One region of the Sedimentibacter sp. MB35-C1 genome, then DNA from elsewhere that is predicted to be linked to it. Evidence: a T-box and tRNA genes for the amino acid it is inferred to sense, from the RefSeq annotation. Region 1 holds a T-box; the other holds one or more tRNA genes.
What was found. A T-box is a leader RNA that pairs with one kind of tRNA and senses whether it is charged. The one in region 1 lies ahead of metG (methionine--tRNA ligase), so its partner is inferred to be a tRNA-Met.

Region 1 (15,233 bases):
TTGAAAACTGCCCTGGTATGCCTCTTGATCCATCAACAAATCCTCCGGGAATGCATACGAAAATGATAATTGATGCAACTACTCCTGTTCCGCCGGAACCTAATCCTAGAGAAACACAAATACTGGAACCGCCTGCTGGAACTGATGAGTGGGAAGAAAAATTAAAAGAGTTACTAAAAAATCTTAACAATTAATAAGGAGGCAATTATTATGAAGTGTCCACGTTGTGAGTCGGATAAAATAAAAAAAATTACCGATGCCCCGAAAGACAATGCATGGGAAGTGTATGTTTGCGAAAAGTGCTGGTATTCATGGCGTTCAACTGAAAACCCTGTTGTAATAGAAAAATTCAAATTGGATGATGAGAAAATTGCTCATATGGGTTTAATACCGCCAATTCCACCGCTGAAAAAGTAAATATAAGAGGGCTTATGCCCTCTATTTTTTGAAAGGATATTATTATGAATAAGAATAAAAAGCTATTAGGATTATTATTAGGCATTCTTGTAGCAATTGTTATAAACATTCTTCCATTGGAAGGCTTGTCAGCTCAAGGTAAAATGTGCTTGGGATTAACACTTATGACAGTAGTGTTCTGGGCTTTTCAAATCGTTCAGTCAGGCTATGCATCAGGACTTTATCTAGCACTGCTTGTTATATTTAATGTTGCTGAACCATCAGTCGTGTTCTCTCCTTGGGTTGGGAGCACAATGTACTTAGTAATCGGCGCGTATCTAATTGCTTCTGCCGTAAAAAGTTCTGGATTAGGAGAAAGAATAGCATATAAGTTTATAATAAAATTCGTAAGTTCTTATAGAAGTATTATTATATCTATATTTGTGCTTACTTTTATTTTAAGTATACTAATTCCTCATCCTTGGCCAAGAGCTTTTCTAATTATGTCAGTTATGGCAGTAGTAATAAAAAGCGCAAATGTTCCTAAGGAGGATGCAATTAAAATAGGATTCACTGTTTTTGCATCATCTGTTCCTGTTTCAATGATATTTTTAACCGGAGACAGTGTTATTAATCCTCTGGCAGCACAGGCATCAGGAGAGTTAATAAGCTGGATGCAGTGGTTTGTCTACATGGGACCTCCCAACATTGTTGCAAGTATAATAACCTGCTTACTGATTCTCGTATTATTTAAACCGACTAAAGAAATTATAATAAATAAAGAAGAGATAAAAGAAAAACTAGATTCTCTGGGACAAATATCAGGTATAGAAAAAAGAACAATTATATGGCTTGCTATTGCAGTTGTGTTGTGGATGACAGATTCCATACACGGTATAAATATAGGATGGATTACACTTCTCATAGCCATGCTGATGAGTTTACCTGCTATTGGAGGGGTACTTACACCGAAGCAGTGGGGGGAAGTACCGGTACATGTGCTTTTGTTTCTAACCGCAGCCATGACAATAGGAAAGGTTGGAGGAGTAACCGGTATGAATACATGGATAGCAGACACTATCTTGCCTTCATCAATTCCTGAAAATCCGTATATACTGGCAGTTATAATAGCAGTAATATCCATGGGAATACATATGTTCTTGGGAAGTGTAATAGCCGTAATGGGAATAGCTATTCCAGCTCTGTTAATATTTACTGAACCTATGGGAATAAGTCCTATAATAACTACATTACTGGTATATACTTCAATCGGTATACACTACATTCTTCCTTTCCACCATTTGAATATGCTTGTGGGACAAGGAGAAGAAAACGGTATGTATGGGCAAAAAGAAGTAATGAAGCTGGGAATCCCATTGATTGCGGTAGTTTTTATAATTGTTTTGTTAGAAGTGCCATATTGGAAAATGATAGGTTTATTTTAATAAATAAAGAAAATATGTTTTATATATAGAGGAGAGATTATGAGATTAGTTGTAGGAATTTCAGGTGCCAGCGGAGTAATACTTGGATACCATATGTTGAAGGCTTTAAAGGCTTACCCAGAATGTGAAACGCATCTGGTAATTTCTGAGGGAGCAAGAGTAACATTTGGACTTGAAACAGAATTAAAGATTGAGGATGTGGAAAGCCTTGCTGATGTTGTTCACAGCAACAATAACCTGGCGGCTTCTATTTCAAGCGGCTCATTCAGGACGGATGGAATGGTTGTTATACCCTGCAGCATGAAGACTTTATCAGGAATTGCATGCGGGTATGCAGAAAATTTGCTCATACGTGCAGCTGATGTATGCTTAAAAGAAAATAGAAAAGTTGTGTTGGTTCCCAGAGAAATGCCATTTGGAAAGGTACATATAAGAAATATGAAGGAAGTTTCGGATTTAGGATGTGTTATAATTCCTCCTCTATTAACATTTTACAACAATCCTCAAACAATTGAGGAACAAGTTAATCATATAATAGGGAAAGTGCTCATGCAGTTTGGATTTGACCACAAAAAATTTATCGCATGGGAAGGTAAAAGTTGTGGTGATTCGAAGCTTTAAGCTGAGTGCACGCAATATATTGTTAATATAAATCACATAAAATTTGAAGATGTTCCCATTTTTACAATGTGCAAGTCTTATGTTTATAATATCATCTATGTGTCATATAAATTAATGAATGGGATGGTGTATATTATGAACTATAACGACGAAATAAAAAACATGGTTGAAAAATCCAAAATAGCATTGCAACAACTTGAAGATTGTACTCAAGCTCAAGCTGATAATATGTGTAGAGTAATTGCTAAAGCTGTAGCAGGTGAAGCTCGTAAGCTTGCTGAAATGGCTGTAAAAGAAACTGGTATGGGCAATGTGGAGGACAAAGTTTTAAAAAACTCTAATATTGGAGATGGCATTTGGACAACAATGAAAAACCAAAAGTCGGTAGGCATCATTAGAGAAGATGAAGAACTTGGGTTGACATATGTAGCAAAGCCAAAGGGAGTCATAGGTTGTGTAACTCCTACAACAAATCCATCATTGACTTCACTTGGCAACGCTATGCTAGCTCTTAAAGGAAGAAATACGGTTATTATTGCTCCACATCCTAGAGCGAAAAACGTTACCGAATATACAGTTGATCTTATGAATAAGGCGCTTAAGAGTATTGGAGCACCTGAAAATGTTATTCAGATTATAACAGAGCCTTCTATTGAAAAAACTAAAGAACTTATGAGCACTGTGGATGTTGTTGTTGCAACAGGAGGAATGGCAATGGTTAAATCTGCTTATTCCAGCGGAAAGCCGGCATTTGGCGTAGGGCAAGGTAATGTTCAGGTTATTGTAGGCGATGATTGTAATGATTATGATAAGGTTGCACGCGACATAATTATGAGCAGAAGCTTTGATAATGGTATAATATGCGCAGGAGATCAGTGTGCTATAGTTCATAAGGACTGCGAACAATTGCTTGTAGATGCGCTTGTGAGAAACGGAGCTTATTATAGCGATAAATCTGATGTTATAGAAAAATTCAAATCGGTTATATTTGAAGATGGACATACAGCAAAAGAAGCAGTTGGCAAACCGATACTTGAAGTGGCTGAAAAGGCTGGTGTAAAGATTCCTGAAGAAACTAGAATTGTGGTACTGAAAGCTTTCAGACACGGAGCTGAAGAACCATTGTGTTCTGAAAAAATGTGTCCTGTGCTTACATTACTGACATATGATGACTTTGAGGAAGCTGTTGAAATTGCAAGAACAAATTTGCTGTTCCAAGGAGCCGGTCATACTGCCGTACTTCATTCAAACAATAAGGAATATATTGAATATGCCAGCTTGAGAATTCCTGTGTGCAGGCTTCTTGTCAATGTTCCCGGAATTGCTTCGACTGGTATAGGTATGATGGCAAACATTAAACCTACACCAAGTATAGGATGTGGTTCGTGGGGCAACAACAGCATTTCTGAAAACCTTACATACGAGCACCTTATTAATGTTTCGGTCATTGCTTTACCATCAAAAAATAAAGCTCAGACTTCCGAAGAAATTTGGGCTGATTAGTTTAAAAAATAAAATTGCGGTATTTTACTCGGTTTCATGCCCTTAAAATGACAATAATTAATTCAGCTGCATTTGTAATAGCATAAATTGATTCAAAATGTTATAGTTTATAGAATATTGATATGGAGGATTAATTCATGATAGTTGCAGATATGAAAAAGATTATGGCAACAGCTCCGTCACAGATCCAACCATGGGTGAAAGCAGAAGCAATAGATTACATAGAATCATGTCAAGAACTAAATCCAATATCTATTAAATCGAATGCTTTGTTTAGTCAATTTACAACAGGAAAGGGAGAAAGCGCAAATCTTGAACTCATAGCAGATGCTTCAACAAATTTCGTATTTGAGTGTATTCCATCAGAGCCAAAGGCATATTTCTATGGAACAAGTTTATTACGCCAAACGATCCCCTTGAAACCTAATACTACATATTTTATTGTCAAGCCATACTCACTTTTTGGTGTAAAAGGCTGGAAAATGCCGCCGACAGAATGTCGCGATCAGCATACACTTCTGAATAATTTGTTGGAAACAAATGATATTGAATATAAAATAATTCAGGCATCAACTTTTCAAAACAGAATAGATCTGTTTAAGGAGCATTATATTGATAATTGGTTGGACGTTGATTATTCAGTTTGTTTTGAAGAGTATCTAGCCATAATTCTGTATATGAATCATCTTACAATTACAATGGATGAGATTGCAGAGCTTTCAGGCTACAGCAAACGTTATTGCAGAAAAAGATTTACATCGGAATATGGTATTTCACCACAGAAATATATAAAAATATTTCGATTTCAAAACACTTTGCGTATGCTGCTTGACAGAAGATTTAAACGCAGCCTTATTCAAATATCAAATGAGAATGGGTATTTTGATGAGGCTCACTTTATCAAAGATTTTAAGGCGTACATGGGATTAAGCCCTGATAGCTTTAAAAACAAGTATGCAAGCTTGGTTGAAAAGGAGAATTAATCATGTATGTAAAAAATTTTGCACATCTTATGGAACTTTCAAGGGAAAAAAAATCAAAAAAAATAGCAGTAGTTGCCGCAGATGATAATGAGGTCCTGGAGGTAGTTGCTAAAGCTGAAGAGAATGGACTTGCTGAATTCATATTAATAGGCGATAAAGCAAAGATAGAAAAATTAATTTCTTCAAGCGATTTGAAGTTGAAATCAGAAATTATAGATGAAAGCGATCATAAAAAAGCCGCTGATTTAGCAGTAGATTTGGTGGTTAAAGGTAAAGCCGGATCTTTAATGAAAGGGATGCTTCATTCATCGGTATTTTTAAAAGCTATACTAAATAAAGAAAAGGGCTTAAATACCGGCAGGCATATAACTCAGATTTCTATTTTGGAAAAGAAAAATAAAGATGGATTAATGTTTATTACTGATTGTGCTATTACAGTTAATCCTGATTTATTAGGCAAAAAAGAAGTTCTTGAAAATGCAGTGGATTTAGCTCATAAACTGGGTAATGAAAAGCCTAAGGTTGCTGTATTGGCATCACTTGAAGTAGTAAATCCTGGTATGCAGGATACTATAGATGCGGCAGTATTAAGCAAGATGGCTGAAAGAGGACAAATTAAAGGATGCGTAGTTGACGGCCCGTTTGCTTTTGATAATGCAGTATCATTGGAGGCAGCAAAAGCGAAAGGGATTTCAGGCCCTGTTGCCGGAAATGCGGATATAATTGTTGTACCCAATCTTACGGTTGGAAACGCATTGACTAAATCAATTACATATGTTGCCAGAAAGACAGTTGTTGCAGCAACAGTTGGTGCAGCTGTTCCAATTGTATTTACTTCAAGAACAGAATCTACTGAAGGGAAACTTCTTTCAATAGCATTAGCATCTTATATATCATAAAAATATAATGTATTAATGAGGTGGCAATTTGTATAAGATATTAGTAATAAACTTGGGTTCTACCTCTACAAAGGTAGCATACTATGAAGATGATACTTGTGTTGTAAAGTCCAATATAGAACATCCTTCTTCGGAAATAAAGGAATTTTTAAATTTTTGGGAGCAAGATGAATATCGTACAGACATAATAGAAAATTTTATGAAAGAAAATAATATAGACAGAAATTCTTTGGATGTAGTCGTTAGCCGAGGAGGTCATACAAAACCTTTAGAAGGTGGAGTGTATAAAGTAGATGAGGAAATGCTGCGGCAGCAGGCAAGCGGTAAATGGGGACAGCATCCATGTGACTTGGGTAGCAAAATAGCATACCAGATGAGCCAGAGTTGTAAAGCTACTCCTTTAATAGTTGACCCTCCAATAACAGACGAATTTGAACCTGTTGCAAGATTATCAGGACATCCTTTAATAGAGAGAAGAAGCAGCTTCCATGCTTTGAGCCATAAGGCTACTGCAAAAAGATATGCAAGGGAATATGACCTGAAATATGAAAATTTAAATTTAATAGTGGTTCATTTAGGAGGAGGAATTTCTGTTGCTCCTCATAAAAATGGACGTATGATTGATGGAGATAATGGACTAGAAGGGGATGGGCCATTTTCAACAAATCGTACAGGTGCATTGCCGGTTGGAGACTTAGTAAGATTATGTTTCTCCGGAAAATATACTTATAATGAAGTAATAAAAATGCTTAACGGCAAAGGTGGCTTGATGGCCTATTTAGGTACAGCTGATTGCAGAGAAGTAGAAGAAAGAGCTGTGACTGATGAAAAAGCAAGGTTATGTTTAGATGCTATGATATATCAAGTATGTAAACAAATAGGTTCAATGGCTGCAGTTCTCCAAGGTAAAGTAGACGCTATTTTAGTAACAGGTGGTATTGCTCACTCTAAAACGATAGTACAAAAAATTAAAGATAGTGTAGGATTTATTGCGCCTATAGTTGTCTATCCAGGAGAAAACGAAATGGAGTCATTGGCGAGAGGAGCTTTAGAAGCCCTTCGAGGAGAAAGTAAAGCGAGTTATATATCCCATAAATAGTTAACATAAATAATTTAAGAAGTACTAAAGGCATATTATACTAAAAAGTAGGAATAAATCCTGCTTTTTTGATGTTAAATATCGATTCATGTAAAATACAATAAAGTTTGGATTCAAATTTTAGTGATTCATGGTATAATTATGGCTAATAATTGTTATAAGAGAAAGGATGTTTGTATGGATACAAAAGATTTAAACAGTTTTTTGCAAGTGTGTCGTGACGGAAGCATAACAAAAGCTGCTAAGTCCTTGTACATAACGCCTCAGGGATTAAGTAAAATTATTATTAATCTTGAGCAGGAACTGAATATACCTCTTTTTTACAGAGCTGCAAACGGTTTAACTTTGACAGAGCATGGAGAAATATTAGCAGAAAGAGCTAAGCATATTATCTCGGAGTTAGAAGAAATGGAGAATTATTATACAAATTATATTAATATATCTGGACAATTAAGTCTGGCATCTGCTTATGGAGTTATTGCAGCTTTTTCACCTAAATTTCTTTTTGAATTTAAGAAAAGGTTTCCTAATATCAATCTAAAATGGTGGGAGTATTCAGATTTTAAGGCTGAAAGAGCAATTTTGGATGGGGATGCCGATTGCGGGCTGATAAAAGGTCCCATAAATAATGAAGAACTTGACAGCGAACTTATAGCTTCATACAAACCTATGGTTTTAGTTCCGAATGAGCACAAATTATCATCTAAAAACAAACTTAGTATAAATGATTTGAGAGATGAAAAAATTATACTTGAAAGCCGCGAATTTAAGATATATCATAATTTTAAAAAGGTATGCAAACAAGCGGGTTTTTCTCCTGTTATAGTTTTTGAAACTACTGAGCTGAGTCTTGCTCATAAATTATGCCAGCAGGGGCTCGGATTAGCAATAACAGTTGATTTTGCTGTTGAGGATATGCCATTGACTGGTTTTAAAGCAATACCATTTAAGAAAGACGGGCCCGTATGGGAAGTTTATTTTGTTACTAAAAAACATATAAGTAAAACTCATACGGTCAAATGTTTTGAAAGCTATATAAAGGAATATGTTAAAAATGATATAAGTAACAGTATTTTAGGTAAGTAAGTACATGACAAGATGTGGAACACTGCGGATAAGGTAATATTTTTTGCGGTTTTTTGTGTGAAAATTCATTATTGTGAGGTTATAAATATGCTTGAAAGCTGTAAATTAAGAGCAGGAGCTGGTAAATGCGTTGTTGAGGCAATGGTAGTAAAGTGTGGAAGGGATATAAATGTTGCAATCGGAGGAGGAGAAAAATATCATTTGGGTGCCGCTGCTGTTGCAGTACCCAGATTCGATTACAAGAAAGAAGTGAAAAGAACAGCATCGACAAGCGTCATATGTGTTCAGGGACACAGAGAGGATGAATTAACATATAAGGCGGCAAAATATTTGGCAACTGCACTTGACTGTACTGTTGTTGCGGCAATGGGAATTCATATTGACAATATTACAGAGCAGGAATATTGCCAGGTGATAGATAATGTAAATAAGGTACTTGACAATATTGTAAAAAAGTTGCAAGAATAAAAAACAAACCGGAGGATGGCATTTTTTTAACATCCTCCGAAAATAAAATCAGTTAAATTTATTCCATAATCTCCTATTTCAACATTCCATGTTGTTAGCTCTTCACCGTGCCAGTCTGTGCCGCCTGTTTTGATTAATTGATGGGCATCGGCAAACTTTTCATATCTTTCTACCAGTTCTTTATTGTGGTAAGGATAATATACCTCAACACCGCCAAGACCGTGGGGCAAAAGTATTTCCATTTCTCCCATATCTGCATTACCGATTCGTGCCGGATGAGCAAATACGGCAGTTCCTCCAGCCTGTCTGATGACTTCCACTGCTTCGGTGGGGTGAACAGGATAATTTTCTCTGAAATGTCCATGAAAATGCATTATTTTTTTTTCTAAAAATTCAGGCCAGTCCTTTAGAGTATAAGGGGCGCCATCAGCTATCATGGCTTTTAATATGTCTGACAAGGCTATGGATTGTTTGTATGAGGCATACTTTATCACCTTGTTAATATCAAAATCCAAAATGTGGTTTTTATAAAGCCAGTTATAATGCTCTGTAAATGTTTTGCCGAAGTAGTTTGAAATAGTGCCTAGAAGCTCCTGAAGCTGATTGTTATCAGTGTCTATATTATAGCCGAGTATATGGATTATGTGGTCGTTTGATACAGTGGATATTTCAACTCCCGGAACAACCCTTATATTTTCTTTTGAGGCTTTTTCTTGAATTTCCTTTACTCCGTAGGTAGTATCATGATCTGTTAATGAAATAGCAGGAATATTTTTTTGTTTTACGATTTTAATTATGTCATCTATAGTATCGGTTCCGTCGGAAAAAACGGAATGAATGTGTAAATCAATCATCGCATGCTCCCAAATTATATTACTTTATTATATCATTTTTTAATACTTTTTGCTAATTATTTATATGTCGAAAAGAGTATGCTCATATATAAACTTTTTTAATCATATTTTAATTTTATACTAATATATCTTGAAGCTTTCGCGCGTAATATATAAAATATAATATATAATATGATTTAATAAATGGGAGATGTGCAATGGAAATATTAATAGGATTAGTTGTGTTTTTTATATTTATATTTGCAGCAGTAAATATAGGAGTTATATTATTTAAAATTCTGTTTACGATTATAGGCGCTTTTGTAGGACTTGTAGTAATTATTGCTTTAATTCCACTTGGAATAGGATTATTGATAATTCCGGCTATAATTATAGGTATAATTGTGGCAATAGTTAAGTGTATACAATTTATATTTTAGTTAAAAAATATTGACAAAAGTTTGAGATTTATGTATAGTCTTACATAAGATAAACAATAATAAATAAAATAACCAGAAGCGATGAAAAGAAGAGTAGTTTTATAATCATGACATAGAGAACCGGGTATGGTGTGAGCCGGAGATTGGTTATAAAATGAATATGGCCTTGGAGCTTTGTGCCTGAGCTGATGCTAGGGCATAACGTGAGTACACGTTACAGTACACGGGTTTTTTGACCTGTTGAGGCACATATTGCGAGATATGTGCGAAAAAGAGTGGTAACGCGTAACTTCGCCTCTTTGCCTTTTGGCAAAGAGGCTTTCTCTTTTTATTCGGAGGCGCAATGAATTGCAAAAATGAAATATTAATGGGAGGAAAATATGAACAAGGGTAAATATTACTTAACGACTGCAATTGCGTATACATCAGGCAAACCTCATATTGGAAATACATATGAGATTGTACTTGCTGACAGTATCGTAAGATTTAAACGACTGAATGGATACGACGTATATTTTCAAACCGGAACAGATGAGCACGGCGAAAAAATACAAATTAAAGCGAAGGAAGCAAATAAGACTCCTCAGGAGTTTGTCGATGAGATAGCGGCTGAGATTAAGCGCATATGGGATTTGATGAATACAACATATGATAAATTTATACGTACCACAGATCCGATGCATGTTAGAAAAATTCAGGACATATTTAAGAAACTTTACGACCAAGGAGATATATATAAAGGATACTACGAAGGATGGTACTGTACTCCGGATGAAGCTTTCTTTACTGAATCACAGCTGGTTGACGGAAAATGTCCTGACTGCGGAAGAGAAGTACATATGGCAAGAGAAGAAGCATATTTCTTTAAGATGAGCAAGTACGCAGACAGACTCATGAAACATATAGAAGAGCATCCTAAATTTATTCAGCCCGAATCACGAAAAAATGAAATGGTAAACAACTTTTTAAAACCCGGATTACAGGATTTGTGTGTTTCAAGAACATCATTTGACTGGGGAATTCCTGTGACATTTGACGAGGGGCACGTAGTTTATGTATGGATTGATGCGTTGAGCAACTATATTACATTCCTTGGGTATGAAGCCGACGGAAACCATAGTGACTTGTATAAAAAATACTGGCCTGCTGATGTTCATTTGATAGGAAAAGATATTTTAAGGTTCCATACAATTTACTGGCCTATATTATTGATGGCATTGGGAGAAGAACTTCCTAAGCAGGTGTTTGGCCATCCTTGGCTTTTAGTCGGAGAAGGTAAAATGAGCAAATCAAGGGGAAATGTTATTTATGCCGATGATTTGGTAGATTTGTTCGGCGTAGATGCTGTAAGATACTTTGTGCTTCATGAAATGCCATTTGCTAATGACGGAACACTGACATATGAATTATTAATAGAAAGAATCAATTCAGATTTAGCAAATATTTTAGGTAATCTTGTTAATAGAACTATTACAATGACTAACAAGTATTTTGACGGTGAGATTCTGCCGCAATCGGAAAGCGAGCCGATTGATAATGATCTGATCAATCTTGCGCTGGAAACTCCGGCCAAAGTTGAAAAGAAAATGGATGAGCTCAAGGTATCAGATGCAATAGATGAAGTATTTACTTTGCTGAGAAGAAGCAATAAATACATTGATGAAACTCAGCCTTGGATTCTTGGAAAAGATGAGAACAAAAAAGCTAGACTCGGAACTGTTTTATACAACCTTCTTGAGTCCATCAGAATATCTGCTGTGCTTTTGGAGCCTTTTTTGCCTGAAACTGCTCAAAAAATATTTACTCAGCTTAATACAGACAAAAAGGATTGGGAGTCACTTCAGAAATTTAACGGTATGGTTCCAGGCGAAAAGGTGGGAACACCGGAAATATTATTTGCAAGGATAGATGCTGCTAAAAAAATGGAAGAAATTAATAAAATGAATGAAAAGAAAACTGGTGTAGCCGAAAAAGTACAGCCTGAAAAGAAAGAAGAAAGCGAAGAAGAACTAATAACAATTGATGATTTTGACAAGCTTGATTTGAGAGTGGCAGAAATAATCAAAGCAGAAAAGCATCCGAATGCTGATAAGCTTCTGGTATTTCAAGTGAAGGTAGGAGATGAAACCAGACAGGTCGTATCGGGAATAGCGAAGTATTATAAGCCTGAGGATTTAGTAGGTAAAAAGGTAATATTAGTTTATAACTTAAAACCTGTAAATCTAAGAGGTGTTGAATCAAGAGGAATGCTTATGGCAGCAGAAAAAGGTAAGAAACTAACTATGCTTTCTACGCTTGAGGACATCGAAAGCGGGGCAACTGTATCTTAGGATTAGGGAAATAATATGAGAGCTGTACATGTACAGCTCTCTAATAATATTGTTAAATTTCTTTTTTCCATAAACCATGAAGATTGCAATGCTCATAAGCGGCAACTGCTTTGTCTCCGTCATTCAGTGTGAAGACAGCTTTTGGTTCATCTCCTGGGTTAAGACATTTTCTCTGAACGCCTTCCTTAGTTTCAAGGTAAATCCATTGAATCCAATGTTCTTCAGCCATAGGGTGAGTTACACTTCCAACCTTAACTGTCACTTTATTACCTTCAACTTCCACAACCGGTACATGCTTTTCAGTAGCAGCATCTACTGTGTTAGGAGTCAATTCTTTCATATCACTTCCGCAACATACAAGAGTTCCTCCACCTTCATTTAATAAACTTACTAAATTTCCGCAAGTTTCACATAAAAAGAATTTTACTTTGCACATAATACCCTCCTATAAATTATATCTAAATTTTAATTATTGTATCAACCAACGATTATTATATACCCAATAATATTTGATTAAAACATATATTAATTTTATCAGCCAACTTTTTTTACTTTAACTTTTACTGCGATTAAACTTACAAGAGCCATTGCTACTGCCATGCATCCAATATTGAGGATGGTGCTTACACCTGTTTCAAGAGCAAGAAATATGTCATCCTGAACAAATGCAAGTATAGTTTCATAAAGCCCAAGCCCAGGTACGATAGGAATTACTCCAGGAAAAATAAATATAGTTGCAGGCATCTTAAGCTTTCTGGCAAAAACTTCCCCAAATGTAGCAACAAAAACAGTTCCCAGGAAAAAAGCTAAAAAAGCGCTTCCTTTTAAAATAAAATATTCATAAATAATGTATCCCAGCGAAGCCGTCAATGAAGAATAAATAAGAGTTTTTTTTGGAGCATTCATTAAAACTGCAAAAAAAAGTGTGGCTGCAAAACAATAAAACATTTCTGCTATAACATACATAATACCCTCCTATATTCCTAAGAACCCCACGGAATAAGCCGTGTAAATAACAGCACCGGCTCCGGCAGCCAATGAAGATGCAACAAGCATGGCTTCAGCAGCTCGTGCTATACCTGAAATCAAATCGCCTCTAATTGTATCTCTAATTGCATTGGTCATTGCAAGACCGGGAAGCAGCGGCATTATTCCGCCGACAATAATGTAATTATAATTTCCTATTCCCGAAAGCGTAGTAACTGTAATGGCAGTGAAAGCTAATACAGCTCCTGACATAATATTTGAGAAAAACTGATACGACTGAAGTTCTTCAAATCCTTTCGATATGGCGGAAATCAAAATTCCGGTTAAAAACGCAACCATAAACTCGAATGCACCGCCTCCGAAAAGCACCGTAAAAAAAGCGGAAGAAACTCCGGTATACAATAGCGGATATTTATATTGATCGACGCGGTTGCTGCTAATATTTTCTAATTCTTTCAGTGCATCGTTCAATGAAATGGAATATGAAGCTATTTGTCTGGATATATTGTTTACATCATTAATTTTTTGGAGGTTTATAGTTCTTTTTCTTATTCTTTTTACAATTGTATAGTGATCATCTCCGTTTATGGATACAGTTAGGTAAAATCCAGTGGGAGTTGCAATAGCGTCAATTTCTTTTACTTTAAATGCTTTGCATATAAACTTGATGGTTTCTTCTGCTCTGTAAGTTTCTCCTCCGTTTTCAAGTGTTATTTGAGCGGAGAGTTTGATTACCTTTAACAGAACATTTGCGTTTACTTTCAACATATCACCTCCACATATGACTAATTATAGCACACGGTTTTTATTATATTAACATTTTTTTATGATTATTATGTAAATATATTTATTCTGTGATATAATGTCTAAAATGCAATCTTGGAGGAAAAACATGAAAGAAAGGGAAGTTAAAGTTCTTAATATAGATAAAGATGAGATTGAAAAAAAGCTCATTAATGTGGGAGCGAAACTCATAAAGGATGAGAATCAGGTTAACTATAGATTTGAGACTGGTGACGGCTTTCTTAAAAAAACATACAACGGATATTTAAGAATCAGGATAACAGAGAATTTATTGAACGGAGAGAAAAAACACACCTTGACATTTAAGAGAAGCTTAAATAGAACTACATTGAGAGTAAATGAAGAAATTGAGACTGAGATATCTGACTGGGAAAGTACGGCAGAGATATTGAAGCTTTTAGGGTATAAACAAAAAAAACCGGGATATAAGCACAGAAGATCCTATGAATATGACAATATTATATTTGAAATAGATACATGGGACGAGAAAACATATTCAAAACCGTATCTGGAAATAGAAATGTCTTCTGAGGAGGATCTGGAAAAAGCCATTACACTTTTGGACTTGGATAGAAGCCAGGTTACTACTAAACCTATTGATGAACTTAGCAAGGAATAAAATTATTTGAATTTATAAAAAAGTGTGGTAAAATATCATAAAAAAAGTCTTGTATCTGCTTGCAGAACGAGAACAGGAGGAAATTTAAATGAATAGGAAATTTGAAACAAGCAAACTCACTTTTTTAGGAGTTATGCTGGCACTTACTATTGTCTTTGTTGCTTTGACGGCAATTCCCACAACTTCTGCATCAATGGCACTTTTGCTTTTTTTGCCGACAATAATAACAAGTGTTATACTCGGGCCTAAATCAGGAGCCGTTATGGGTGCACTTGCAGGTTTTGCAACACTTATTAGAGCTTTGACTGCACCGGCATCACCGCTGGACTATCTTTTTTTAAACCCACTGGTTGCTGTTTTGCCAAGAATATTTATAGGTGTTATCCCATACTATATTTTTAAATTGTTTAATAAAATAATCAAAAATGAAACGGTGTCTTTACTTGCTGCAGGAGTGTCAGGAGCGCTTACGAATACGGGACTCGTTATTTTTATGCTTTATGTTGTTTACAGTGATGAGATAGTTAGGTTAAGTACAGAGTTTGGAATTGGAACCACATTTGCGGCATTTGCCATTTTTTTAGTAACTACAAGTGCTTTGATAGAAAGTACCGCCGCAGGAGTTGGAACAGCAGCGGTAGTTAAGGTATATAATAAAATCAACAGATAAGGAGAAGTTCATGATATTAGCGGTCGATATAGGAAATACAAATATAGTTG
Region 2 (4,839 bases), 1.6 Mb from region 1:
AAATCAAAATTGAGCGAATGAAGAGATTTACGACATCGGTAGAGGAGCATTGTGTACGGATAGAAGCACTACCGAAAGGAGTCGTGGACTGTACAGAAGAGAGAATGTTGGCATGAGTAGCGAAAGGTGAGTGAGAATCTCACCCATCGAAAGCCTAAGGATTCCTGAGGAAGGCTCGTCCACTCAGGGTAAGTCGGGACCTAAGCCGAGGCCAAAAGGCGTAGGCGATGGACAACTGGTTGAAATTCCAGTACCACCTTTAAGCGTTTGAGAAATGGGGTGACACAGGAGGGTAAGCTGGCGCACAGCTGGAAAAGTGCGTCTAAGTAAGTAGGGAGACGATACAGGCAAATCCGTAACGTCAATCCTGAGATACGAATGGGAGCGAAAATAAGTAGTGAAGCAGCTGAGCCCACACTGTCAAGAAAAGCCTCTATCGAGCAAGAAGGTGCCCGTACCGTAAACCGACACAGGTAGGCAAGGAGAGAATCCAAAGATGAGCGGAAGAACTATTGTTAAGGAACTAGGCAAAATGACCCCGTAACTTCGGGAGAAGGGGTGCCCTTCAGAGTGAAGACAGAACTGTTGGAGCTTAGAAGGGCCACAGAAAACAGGCCCAAGCGACTGTTTACCAAAAACACAGGTATCTGCTAAATCGAAAGATGAAGTATAGGTGCTGACACCTGCCCGGTGCTGGAAGGTTAAGGGGAGAAGTCATCGAAAGAGAAGCTTTGAACTTAAGCCCCAGTAAACGGCGGCCGTAACTATAACGGTCCTAAGGTAGCGAAATTCCTTGTCGGGTAAGTTCCGACCCGCACGAAAGGTGTAACGATTTGGGCACTGTCTCAACAATAGATCCGGTGAAATTGTAGTACTCGTGAAGATGCGAGTTACCCGCGGCAGGACGGAAAGACCCCATGGAGCTTTACTGCAGGCTGACATTGGAATTCGGTAGCAATTGTACAGAATAGGTGGGAGGCAGAGAAATCGGTACGCCAGTATCGGTGGAGCCAACGTTGGGATACCACTCTATTGTTACTGAATTTCTAACATGATACCGTGAACCGGTATATGGACACTGTCAGTTGGGCAGTTTGACTGGGGCGGTCGCCTCCGAAAGAGTAACGGAGGCGCTCAAAGGTTCCCTCAGCACGGTCGGAAATCGTGCGAAGAGTGTAAAGGCAGAAGGGAGCTTGACTGCGAGAGAGACATCTCGAGCAGGAACGAAAGTTGGACTTAGTGATCCGGTGGCACCGAGTGGAAAGGCCATCGCTTAACGGATAAAAGCTACCCTGGGGATAACAGGCTTATCTCCCCAAGAGTCCACATCGACGGGGAGGTTTGGCACCTCGATGTCGGCTCGTCTCATCCTGGGGCTGAAGCAGGTCCCAAGGGTTGGGCTGTTCGCCCATTAAAGAGGCACGCGAGCTGGGTTCAGAACGTCGTGAGACAGTTCGGTCCCTATCCGCCGTGGGCGCAGGAAATTTGAAGGGAGCTGTTCCTAGTACGAGAGGACCGGAATGGACAGACCGCCGGTGCATCAGTTGTCACGCCAGTGGCATAGCTGAGTAGCTGAGTCTGGATTAGATAAGCGCTGAAAGCATCTAAGCGCGAAACTAGCCCTAAGATAAGATTTCCCATCACGCAAGTGAGTAAGACCCCCGATATGTTAACGGGTTGATAGGTTGCATGTGTAAGTGCAGCAATGCATTCAGCTGAGCAATACTAATAGGTCGAGGTCTTGACCTCAAAGATGCCCTAACCCAATTTTTTCGACTAAAAGGAGAAAAAAATTGAAGGTAGGTCATTCGCAACGAATTCCCAATTTATGCGACGCAAGGAGCAAGTAAATTGGTGAATGAGACTGCGCAAAAATGTCTAATCTAAAAATTCCTATGCGATTTTGAAAGTTCTGAAAGAACTTTTATATATCTGGTGACAATAGCGAAGAGGACACACCCGTACCCATCTCGAACACGGAAGTTAAGCTCTTCAGCGCTGATGATACTTGGCGGGCAACTGCCTGGGAAAGTAAGACGTCGCCGGGTTATTCCGAGGTAGCTCAATGGTGGAGCAACCGGCTGTTAACCGGTAGGTCGTGGGTTCGAGCCCCACCCTCGGAGTCAGTAATAAGCATGATAATAGGGCCATATATGAAGCTTTGGCAAGAATTATCGTCGCGGGATAGAGCAGTTGGAAGCTCGTCGGGCTCATAACCCGGAGGCCGTTGGTTCGAATCCAGCTCCCGCTACCAAAAAATATGATGGCCCTATGGTCAAGCGGTTAAGACACCGCCCTTTCACGGCGATAACCCGGGTTCGAGTCCCGGTAGGGTCATAAATATGGAAGCTTAGCTCAGTTGGGAGAGCATCTGCCTTACAAGCAGGGGGTCATAGGTTCGAGCCCTATAGTTTCCACTTAAGTCCTAACTTCATTAATCAGAGTTTTCTGAAGAATGTTTGGTAGGTCAAATGCAGTGATTAACTGCAAAAGCGGCCTGGTAGTTCAGTTGGTTAGAATGCCAGCCTGTCACGCTGGAGGTCGAGGGTTCGAGCCCCTTCCAGGTCGCCATTTTAAAAAAGAAGTATAGCCGAAGAGGTAAATTATTGGCGTAATATAATTATATATGCTGGTGTAGCTCAATTGGTAGAGCAACTGACTTGTAATCAGTAGGTTAGGGGTTCAAGTCCTCCCACCAGCTTTGTAACATTAAAAATAAGGAAGAGTTCCCGAGTGGCTAAAGGGGACGGACTGTAAATCCGTTGGCACCGCCTTCATTGGTTCGAATCCAATCTCTTCCACCATTGCGGAAGTGGCTCAGTGGTAGAGCATCGCCTTGCCAAGGCGAGGGTCGCGAGTTCGAATCTCGTCTTCCGCTCCAATATAAATTTATTTTGCGGGTGTAGCTCAATGGTAGAGCCCCAGCCTTCCAAGCTGGTCGCGAGGGTCCGATTCCCTTCACCCGCTCCAAATTATATTTTGGTGGATATGGCCTAGTTGGTTAGGGCGCCAGATTGTGGCTCTGGAGGTCGTGGGTTCGAATCCCACTATTCACCCCAAAAACTTAATATTAAGGCGCTATAGCCAAGTGGTAAGGCACAGGTCTGCAACACCTAGATCTCCAGTTCAAATCTGGATGGCGCCTCCAAAATATCTTGCACCGTTAGCTCAGTTGGATAGAGTGTTCGGCTACGAACCGAAAGGTCGTGGGTTCGAATCCCTCACGGTGCATTTGATTTTAGCAAATAAAAGTAATCCTATCTTATGCTGATAGGATTTTTTTATTTAAAATATTACCGACATAAAAGTTTGTGAGGAAAATAATGGTGAAACAAATATTAAATCATGGTATAATAAAATTATTGACTACATAATATTTTAAGATTATCTATGCGGAAAGGATGATTTAAATGAAATTTAGTATTGTTGATGCATTTACAGACAGGCTGTTCGGGGGAAATCCTGCAGGAATTGTGATGCTTCCGGATGGAGCGGATTTTCCTTCAGATGAAATTATGATTAAGACAGCGGCGGAACTTAGATATTCAGAAACGGCATTTATTAAAAAATTGGGAAATGAAACATTTAATATAAGGTATTTTACGCCTGTGTCGGAAGTTGATTTATGCGGTCATGCTACAATAGCTTCCTTTCATGCATTACTCAATCAAGGAATAATCAAACCGGGTAAATATATAAATATAACTTTGGCAGGGGAATTGGAAATTATGGCAGATAACGACTTAATATTGATGGATATGGCATATCCTAAGATATTTGATACAATTTTCTCCGAAGAAGATATAAATGAGCTTTACAGCGTTATGGGACTTGATTCAAGGGCACAGGGAATATGTAGTAAATATTCTGATATTGAATTGATTCCTAAAAAGGTATCTACAGGACTAATAGATATTATGCTGCCTGTAAAAAATGAAAATGAACTTGAAAAGATTAATCCTGATTTGGAATCTCTTACCTCGTTGTCTGAAAAGCATAAGGTGGTCGGAGTCCACGCGTTTACAGTTAACTCTGATGATGGAAAAATTCATTCAAGAAATTTTGCACCATTGTATGGAATAGATGAAGAAGCTGCAACCGGGACATCAAATGGAGCATTGACCTATTATTTATATGATTATGGTATTATCAGATTAGATAGTTTAAATAACATTGTTCAAGGAGAAAAGCTTGAAAGACCTTCAAGAATAGTTACTCAGATCATATTGGAAAATGGGAATGAAAAGATAAGAGTAGGAGGCTCAGCCGTTATCCTTGCAACAGGTAAAATAAACATTTAGTTTGGATACAGTTAAATATCGGATACCACAGTGGAGATTTTTATGAAATATAAGATAAATACAGAAAAATGTAAAATGTGCAGGATGTGCTTCAGAACAAGATGCAAGGCGCTGAAATTTGAAGAAAAAGTTATTATTGATTCAGACAAATGCAATGGATGTGGGATGTGCTATAACTTATGTCCAGCTAATGCAATTATTATGATTGATGAAGGAAAATAAAATTACTAGGAGGCTGTATAAATGATTACCAAAGATATGACAACGTTGGATATAGTTGAAAAGTATCCGAAAACAGAAAAAATTTTTCATGAATATGACGAGATTACTGGAAAATGCCTGCTTTGCAACAACTTGTTTGATACTGTTGAAGTTATTGCTGCGAATTATGAATTGAATTTGGCGGAAATGTTAGACAGATTGAATAGTGCAGATTTTAAATAAATAATTATAACAATGAGAATCTGTCAAAAGGCAGATTTTCTAGATTTGCTATTTTTTTAATAAAACTGTCCTTAAGGGCTTTCGATTAAACAGT

Region 2: it encodes a tRNA-Met, which carries the amino acid that the T-box ahead of metG (methionine--tRNA ligase) is inferred to sense. The anticodon was not compared.

Annotation. Positions count from the first base shown of each region.
Region 1 is NZ_CP133188.1:1,334,595-1,349,827, forward strand. Features, by position in the region: gene shdC (4-hydroxybenzoate decarboxylase subunit C) at 1-194, shown strand, start outside; gene RBQ61_RS06310 (non-oxidative hydroxyarylic acid decarboxylases subunit D) at 211-417, shown strand; gene RBQ61_RS06315 (SLC13 family permease) at 462-1,841, shown strand; gene RBQ61_RS06320 (UbiX family flavin prenyltransferase) at 1,881-2,462, shown strand; gene RBQ61_RS06325 (aldehyde dehydrogenase family protein) at 2,598-3,965, shown strand; gene RBQ61_RS06330 (AraC family transcriptional regulator) at 4,103-4,948, shown strand; gene RBQ61_RS06335 (bifunctional enoyl-CoA hydratase/phosphate acetyltransferase) at 4,951-5,847, shown strand; gene buk (butyrate kinase) at 5,876-6,946, shown strand; gene RBQ61_RS06345 (LysR family transcriptional regulator) at 7,124-8,032, shown strand; gene RBQ61_RS06350 (hypothetical protein) at 8,120-8,500, shown strand; gene RBQ61_RS06355 (PHP domain-containing protein) at 8,527-9,354, opposite strand; gene RBQ61_RS06360 (hypothetical protein) at 9,552-9,773, shown strand; T-box leader at 9,846-10,075, shown strand; gene metG (methionine--tRNA ligase) at 10,154-12,103, shown strand; gene RBQ61_RS06370 (desulfoferrodoxin) at 12,156-12,539, opposite strand; gene RBQ61_RS06375 (threonine/serine exporter family protein) at 12,638-13,069, opposite strand; gene RBQ61_RS06380 (threonine/serine exporter family protein) at 13,079-13,858, opposite strand; gene RBQ61_RS06385 (class IV adenylate cyclase) at 13,983-14,513, shown strand; gene RBQ61_RS06390 (ECF transporter S component) at 14,602-15,183, shown strand; gene RBQ61_RS06395 (type III pantothenate kinase) at 15,194-15,233, shown strand, end outside.
Region 2 is NZ_CP133188.1:2,891,014-2,895,852, reverse strand. Features, by position in the region: rRNA gene RBQ61_RS14100 (23S ribosomal RNA) at 1-1,749, shown strand, start outside; rRNA gene rrf (5S ribosomal RNA) at 1,932-2,048, shown strand; tRNA gene RBQ61_RS14090 (tRNA-Asn) at 2,052-2,123, shown strand; tRNA gene RBQ61_RS14085 (tRNA-Met) at 2,179-2,254, shown strand; tRNA gene RBQ61_RS14080 (tRNA-Glu) at 2,266-2,337, shown strand; tRNA gene RBQ61_RS14075 (tRNA-Val) at 2,345-2,417, shown strand; tRNA gene RBQ61_RS14070 (tRNA-Asp) at 2,495-2,571, shown strand; tRNA gene RBQ61_RS14065 (tRNA-Thr) at 2,629-2,701, shown strand; tRNA gene RBQ61_RS14060 (tRNA-Tyr) at 2,720-2,804, shown strand; tRNA gene RBQ61_RS14055 (tRNA-Gly) at 2,807-2,881, shown strand; tRNA gene RBQ61_RS14050 (tRNA-Gly) at 2,897-2,970, shown strand; tRNA gene RBQ61_RS14045 (tRNA-His) at 2,983-3,059, shown strand; tRNA gene RBQ61_RS14040 (tRNA-Cys) at 3,075-3,148, shown strand; tRNA gene RBQ61_RS14035 (tRNA-Arg) at 3,158-3,231, shown strand; gene RBQ61_RS14030 (PhzF family phenazine biosynthesis protein) at 3,411-4,301, shown strand; gene RBQ61_RS14025 (4Fe-4S binding protein) at 4,344-4,523, shown strand; gene RBQ61_RS14020 (hypothetical protein) at 4,545-4,745, shown strand.